2 regions of the Streptomyces sp. 11-1-2 genome follow, and region 1 is predicted to be linked to the other one. Evidence: predicted binding sites of a transcription regulator. Region 1 holds the regulator's gene; the other holds the start of a gene.
What was found. Region 1 encodes HrcA, which represses chaperone genes, less so after heat shock. Its sites were predicted from a motif close to TTNGCACTCNGNNNNNCNGAGTGCNAA; they were not measured.
Positions count from the first base shown of each region.

Region 2: CGL27_RS29125 (FmdB family zinc ribbon protein) is a predicted target of HrcA. The motif match lies at 1,671-1,697, and genes of this name have one in related genera.

Region 1 covers NZ_CP022545.1:4,135,422-4,138,825, reverse strand. The annotation lists gene CGL27_RS17675 (DUF3097 domain-containing protein) at 1-135, opposite strand, end outside; gene CGL27_RS17670 (MBL fold metallo-hydrolase) at 221-943, opposite strand; gene hrcA (heat-inducible transcriptional repressor HrcA) at 1,108-2,124, shown strand; gene dnaJ (molecular chaperone DnaJ) at 2,125-3,258, shown strand.
Region 2 covers NZ_CP022545.1:6,792,742-6,796,145, forward strand. The annotation lists gene CGL27_RS29115 (hypothetical protein) at 1-162, opposite strand, end outside; gene CGL27_RS29120 (S-methyl-5'-thioadenosine phosphorylase) at 346-1,191, opposite strand; gene CGL27_RS29125 (FmdB family zinc ribbon protein) at 1,289-1,660, opposite strand; gene CGL27_RS29130 (potassium/proton antiporter) at 1,850-3,355, opposite strand.

The sequences.
Region 1 (3,404 bases):
CTTCTCGCAGCGGATCACGGCGCCGCAGAAGCCGGTGGTGACCTCCTCCACGACGAGGTCCGGTTCGGCGGGGACCTCGGGGGCGGGCCGCTGCCGCTTCCAGGGCGGGGTCAGGTCCGGGTCGTACTGTCGCATCCGGATGACGATAGCGCGCGCCGACCGCCCACTCCTGAAGTGCGGACAACTAGGTGGACGCCTAGTTGGGCGGCTAGGTGGACGCCTAGAGAGACGCGCCGAAGCGGGCCGCCAGTTCGTCGCGTTGGGCCCGGACGAACCCGGCGTCCACGACCGAGCCGTGCCCCGGGACGTACCGCGCGTCCGGGCCGCCGAGGGCGAGCAGCCGGTCGAGGGCGGCGGGCCAGCGGCCGGGGATCGCGTCGGGCCCGGCCTGCGGCGTGCCGGACTCCTCCACCAGATCGCCGCAGAAGACCACCTCGGGCCGGCCGGGCACCAGAACGGCCAGGTCATGGGCGGTGTGGCCGGGCCCCACATTGGCCAGCAGCACCGGCCGGTCGCCCAGGTCGAGGGTGAGCTCCCCGGAGACCAGGTGGTGCGGGCCGACCAGATGGTCCACGGCCTCGGTGGCGGCGTCCCGGTCCACTCCGTGGCGGATCGCGTCCTCGCGCAGCGTCTCCCGCTCACGGCGCAGCAGCTCGTCCATGCCCGTGGCCCCGTACACCTCGCAGCCCGCGAAGGCGGCCGAGCCCAGGACGTGGTCGAAGTGCGGATGGGTGAGCGCGATCCGGGTGGGGCGGCGGCCGGTCAGCCGGGTGATCAGGGCGCGCAGCTCGGCCCCGGCGCGCAGGGTCGCGCCGGTGTCCACGACGAGGATGCCGGTCCGGCCGACGACCACGCCGACCGTCTCGTCCCACTCCGGCATCCGACGGCGGGCCACACCGGGTGCGAGCCGCTCCCAGCCTGCCTCTTCCCAACACGTCTCCATACCGCGACGCTAGCTCAACGGGGATGGGGGAGAGTTGCTGCCAGCGGCGGCTCTTGCCCATGCCACCGCACCCCGCCGTACACTGGCAGAGGGGTTCTGGCACTCGTGCCCGGTGAGTGCCAGGCGGACGACCTGATGAGACCGCTGGACTGGAGGTGCGCGGGGTGCTCAGCGAACGCAGACTCGAGGTGCTGCGTGCCATTGTCCAGGACTATGTGGGGACGGAGGAGCCGGTCGGCTCCAAGGCGCTCACCGAGCGGCACCGGCTGGGGGTCTCCCCGGCCACGGTGCGTAACGACATGGCCGCTCTGGAGGACGAGGGGTTCATCGCCCAGCCGCATACGAGCGCCGGGCGGATCCCCACGGACAAGGGCTATCGCCTCTTCGTGGACAAGCTGGCGGGAGTGAAGCCGCTGTCCAGCCCGGAGCGGCGGGCCATTCAGAACTTCCTGGACGGCGCGGTCGACCTCGATGACGTGGTGGGCCGCACGGTCCGGCTGCTGGCGCAGCTGACCCGGCAGGTGGCGGTGGTGCAGTATCCGTCGCTGACCCGTTCGACGGTGCGCCATGTGGAGCTGCTGCCGCTGGCCACGGCCCGGGTGATGCTGGTGCTGATCACGGATACCGGCCGGGTGGAGCAGCGCATGGTGGACTGCCCCACCCCGATCACCGAGGACTCGCTGGCCGATCTGCGCGCCCGGCTCAACAGCCGGGTCGTGGGTCGGCGTTTCGCGGATGTGCCGCAGTTGGTGCAGGATCTTCCGGAGTCCTTCGAACAGGAGGACCGGGGGACCGTCTCGATCGTGCTGTCGACCTTGCTCGAGACGCTTGTGGAGGAGACCGAGGAGCGGCTGATGATCGGCGGCACCGCGAACCTCACGCGTTTCGTGCATGATTTCCCCCTGACGATCCGGCCCGTCCTGGAGGCACTCGAGGAGCATGTCGTCCTCCTCAAGTTGCTGGGCGAGGCCAAGGACTCGGGTATGACCGTGCGGATCGGGCATGAGAATGCTCACGAGGGGCTCAACGCCACCTCGGTCGTCGCGGTCGGCTACGGTTCCGGCGACGAGGCGGTCGCCAAACTCGGCGTGGTCGGACCGACCCGCATGGACTACCCCGGAACGATGGGAGCGGTACGCGCAGTGGCACGTTACGTCGGACAGATCCTGGCGGAGTCGTAAGTGGCGACGGACTACTACGCAGTCCTGGGCGTGCCGCGTGATGCCTCGCAGGACCAGATCAAGAAGGCATTCCGCCGGCTCGCACGCGAGCTGCATCCGGATGTGAACCCGGATCCGAAGACCCAGGAGCGGTTCAAGGAGATCAACGCCGCTTACGAGGTCTTGTCGGACCCACAGAAGAAGCAGGTCTACGACCTGGGCGGGGACCCGATGTCCGGGGCGGGCGGCGGTGGTGCCGGCGGCTTCGGAGGGGGCTTCGGCAACTTCTCCGACATCATGGACGCGTTCTTCGGGACCGCCTCGCAGCGCGGTCCGCGCTCCAGGACCCGGCGCGGTCAGGACGCGATGATCCGGCTGGACGTGGAGCTCAGCGAGGCCGCGTTCGGGACCACCAAGGACATCCAGGTCGACACCGCGGTCGTCTGCACCACGTGCAGCGGCGAGGGCGCGGCGCCGGGCACCTCGGCGCAGACCTGTGACATGTGCCGTGGCCGCGGTGAGGTCTCCCAGGTGACGCGGTCCTTCCTGGGCCAGGTCATGACCTCGCGGCCGTGCCCCCAGTGCCAGGGCTTCGGCACCGTGGTGCCGACTCCGTGCCCGGAGTGCGCGGGCGACGGCCGGATCCGCTCGCGGCGCACCCTGACCGTGAAGATCCCCGCCGGTGTGGACAACGGCACCAGGATCCAGTTGGCCGGTGAGGGCGAGGTCGGACCGGGCGGCGGCCCGGCGGGCGACCTGTACGTGGAGATCCACGAGGTCCCGCACCCGGTCTTCCAGCGGCGCGGTGACGATATGCACTGCACGGTGACCATCCCGATGACGGCGGCGTCGCTGGGCACCAAGGTTCCGCTGGAGACGCTGGACGGCATGGAGGAGGTCGACATCCGGCCCGGCACCCAGTCCGGCCAGTCGATCCCGCTACACCAGCGCGGCGTCACCCATCTGCGGGGCGGCGGCCGGGGCGATCTGATCGTGCATGTCGAGGTGACCACCCCGACCAAGCTCGACCCGGAGCAGGAGGAGCTGCTGCGGCGGCTGTCGAAGCTGCGTGGCGAGGAGCGCCCGATCGGCGAATTCAAGCCGGGGCAGCAAGGGCTGTTCTCGCGACTGAAGGATGCGTTCAACGGACGGTAGGCGCTCCGGCCGGGGGTACGGGGGTTGTCCCCCGGGGGAGTGCGGTAAGCCGGGGCAGCAAGGGCTGTTCTCGCGTTTGAAGGATGCGTTCAACGGACGGTAGGCGCTTCCGGGCCGCGATACGGCCCGTAAGGGCGCCACTGATC
Region 2 (3,404 bases), 2.7 Mb from region 1:
CGTCAGCGCCAGCCCGGCCGCCATCGTGCGGCGCCGCCGCCGCACGGCCCGCCGCAGCCGGAATCCGCCGGAGCGCTCGGTGCGCACCGGATCGAAGCGGGGCACCGCGCGGGCCGGGGGAGCGGAGCGGGGTAACGCGAGGGTGGGGGACGGATGGGACATGGCACATCACCGCCTGCCGTGAGGGACCGAGTGCTTCTGGCCCCCTCACCATGCCCGCCCCCACCCGATCCCGCTTGGGCCTGTGGACGGCCACCGGGCTGTGGACAACTCGGTCACCCAGGCGAGCGACACCCGCCCCACAGTGGCCGCCGTGCGCGTCTACCCGTCCACCCCGCACCGCCCCTACGGAAGCTCTATCCCCAGGTCCCAGCCGTCGTGGGCGTGGGTGCACAGACAGTCCCGCGCGGAGGTCTCCGGCAGCTTGCCCACCGCGTCGAAGAGCACCTCACGCAGTCGGCCCACGTTCTCCCCGAAGACCTTCAGCACCTCGGTGTGGGTGACGCCCTCACCGGTCTCCACTCCCGCGTCCAGGTCGGTGACCAGCGTCAACGAGGTGTAGCAGAGCCCCAGTTCACGGGCGAGCACCGCCTCCGGGTGGCCCGTCATGCCGACCACCGACCAGCCCTGCGCCGCATGCCAGCGCGATTCGGCCCGGGTGGAGAAGCGCGGCCCCTCGATCACGCACATCGTCCCGCCGTCTACCGGCTCCCAGCCGCGTCCGCGCGCCGCGTCCACGGCCGCGTTCCGCCCCACCGGGCAGTACGGGTCGGCGAAGGTGGTGTGCACCACGTTCGGAATCCGGCCGTCCGGCAGCGGCTCGCCGTCGAAGTAGGTCTGCGTACGCGCCTTCGTGCGGTCCACCAGCTGGTCGGGGACGAGCAGCGTTCCGGGTCCGTGCTCCGGCCGCAGCCCGCCCACCGCGCACGGGCCGAAGACCTGCCGCACCCCGAGCGAGCGCAGGGCCCAGAGGTTGGCGCGGTAGTTGATGCGGTGCGGCGGCAGGTGGTGCTTGCGGCCGTGCCGCGGGAGGAAGGCGACCCGTCGCCCCTTGATGTCGCCGAGGACGAGCGAGTCGCTCGGCGCCCCATAGGGAGTCTCCACAGTGATCTCGGTCACGTCGTCGAGGAACGTGTAGAACCCCGATCCCCCGATGACCCCTATGTCTGCTTGCCTGCTGGTCTCGACCATGCGATCACCCTAGCCACCCGCGTCCGCACGAACGACACCCCGCCTCCTCCCGGTGGAGGCGGCGGGGTGCCGATGAAGCCGAAGAGAGGTGGCCGGGTCAGGCGGCCGAACTCGACGACGAAGACGACGAAGACGAGGAGGGCGCCGAGGACGACGAAGACCCCGACGACGAAGACGTCGAGGAGGAGGACGAGGAAGAAGAGTCCGAGGACGAAGACGAGGAAGACGACGAGTCGGAGCTGTCGCTCTTCGCCGCCGACTTGCTGGAACCGCCGCTCGTGCTGCTGGAAGAGGAGCGGCTGTCGTTCCGGTAGAACCCGGAGCCCTTGAACACGATGCCGACCGCGGAAAACACCTTCTTCAGGCGTCCCTCGCAGTTGGGGCACTCGGTGAGCGCGTCGTCGGTGAACTTCTGCACCGCCTCGAGGCCCTCGCCGCACTCGGTGCACTGGTACTGGTAGGTCGGCACGTTCTTCCTCCTGGCACTCTCACTCAATGAGTGCTAACGACGCTCCATAGTGCAGTATTCCTGCGCGTCAGTCCACTGGGACGGGATATACGGTGACCGAACCCACCGTCCGAGGCCCGCTGCCGGCTCCCGGTCCCGGCTCTCGTTCCGGGCCCTCGCGAGCCCCGGCGGGCCCCCGCTCCCGCCCCCTCAGCCCGCTCCCGTGCCCAGCCAGCCCGCCAGCTTGCCGCCCCGGCCCACCGCCCGCAGCCGCCGTTCCGCCGCGTCGCGCACCGGGTCCGTGGCCACCACGAGCAGCTCGTCACCGCGCCGCAGCATCGTCGAGGGCAGTGGTACGAAGCTGGTCCCGCCCCGGACCACCAGGGTGACCGCGGCTCCCGTGGGCAGCCGCAGCTCGCCGACCTCGACGCCGTGCATCTTGGACGCCTGGGGGATCGACACCGACAGCAGATGGCCGCGCAGCCGTTCCAGGGGCGCCGATTCGATGCCCAGGTCGGCCGGCTCGGGTTCCTCGAGCCGCAGCCGGGTGGCGAGCCAGGGCAGCGTCGGCCCCTGGACCAGGGTGTAGACGATCACCAGCACGAAGACGATGTTGAAGATCCGGCTGCTGCCGGGCACATCGCTGACCACCGGGATGGTCGCCAGGACGATCGGCACCGCCCCGCGCAGCCCGGCCCAGGACAGCAGCGCCTTCTCCCGCCAGAGCAGCGGGAACGGCGCCGTGCTGAGCAGGACCGACACCGGCCGGGCCACCACGGTCAGCACCAGCCCGACCGCGAGGGCGGGCAGGACGTCATCGCCCAGCTCATGCGGGGTGACCAGCAGTCCCAGCAGGACGAACATCCCGATCTGGGCGAGCCAGCCCAGCCCCTCGGCGAAGCCGCGCGTCGCCGGCCAGTGCGGCAGCCGTGCGTTGCCCATAAGGAGCGCGGCGAGGTAGACGGCGAGGAAGCCGGACCCGTGTGCCAGCGCACCGCCCGCGTAGGCGGTCACCGCGATGGCGATCACCGCGATCGGGTACAGACCCGAGGCGGGCAGTGCCACATGCCGCAGCCCGTACGCGCCCAGCCAGCCGATCGCGAGGCCGATCACCGCGCCGATCGCCAGCTCCAGGGCGATCGTGCCGATCAGGGCGTACCAGGACTCCATGTGGCCCTGGCTGGAGAAGGCGACCACCAGGATCACCACGGGGGCGTCGTTGAAGCCCGACTCGGCCTCCAGGATGCCCGTGAGCCGCTTGGGCAGCGGCACCGTGCGCAGCACCGAGAAGACCGCCGCCGCGTCCGTGGACGACACCACCGCGCCGATGATCAGCGCCTGTCGCCAGTCCAGTCCCACCACATAGTGCCCTGCGGTCGCGGTGAGCCCCACGCTCACCGCGACACCCACGGTGGACAGGACGGCGGCCGCCGGCAGGGCGGGTTTGATCTCGCCCCACTTCGTGCCGAGACCGCCTTCGGCCAGGATGACGACCAGCGCGGCGTAGCCGAGGACCTGCGTCAGCTCGGCGTCGTTGAAGGTGACGCCGATCCCGTCCGTGCCGATCGCGACGCCGATCCCGAGATAGATCAGCAGCGTGGGCAGTCCGCTGTGCGAGGAGATCCTTACGGCCACCACCGCGAAAAGCAGGACGAGCGAGCAGATCAACAGCAGTTCATTGAGGTGGTGAACAGTCAGGGGCCGACCCTTTCTCACGGGAGCGGAGGGAACGCTGCGAACAGGTCCCCGCCGACCGGAACTTCAT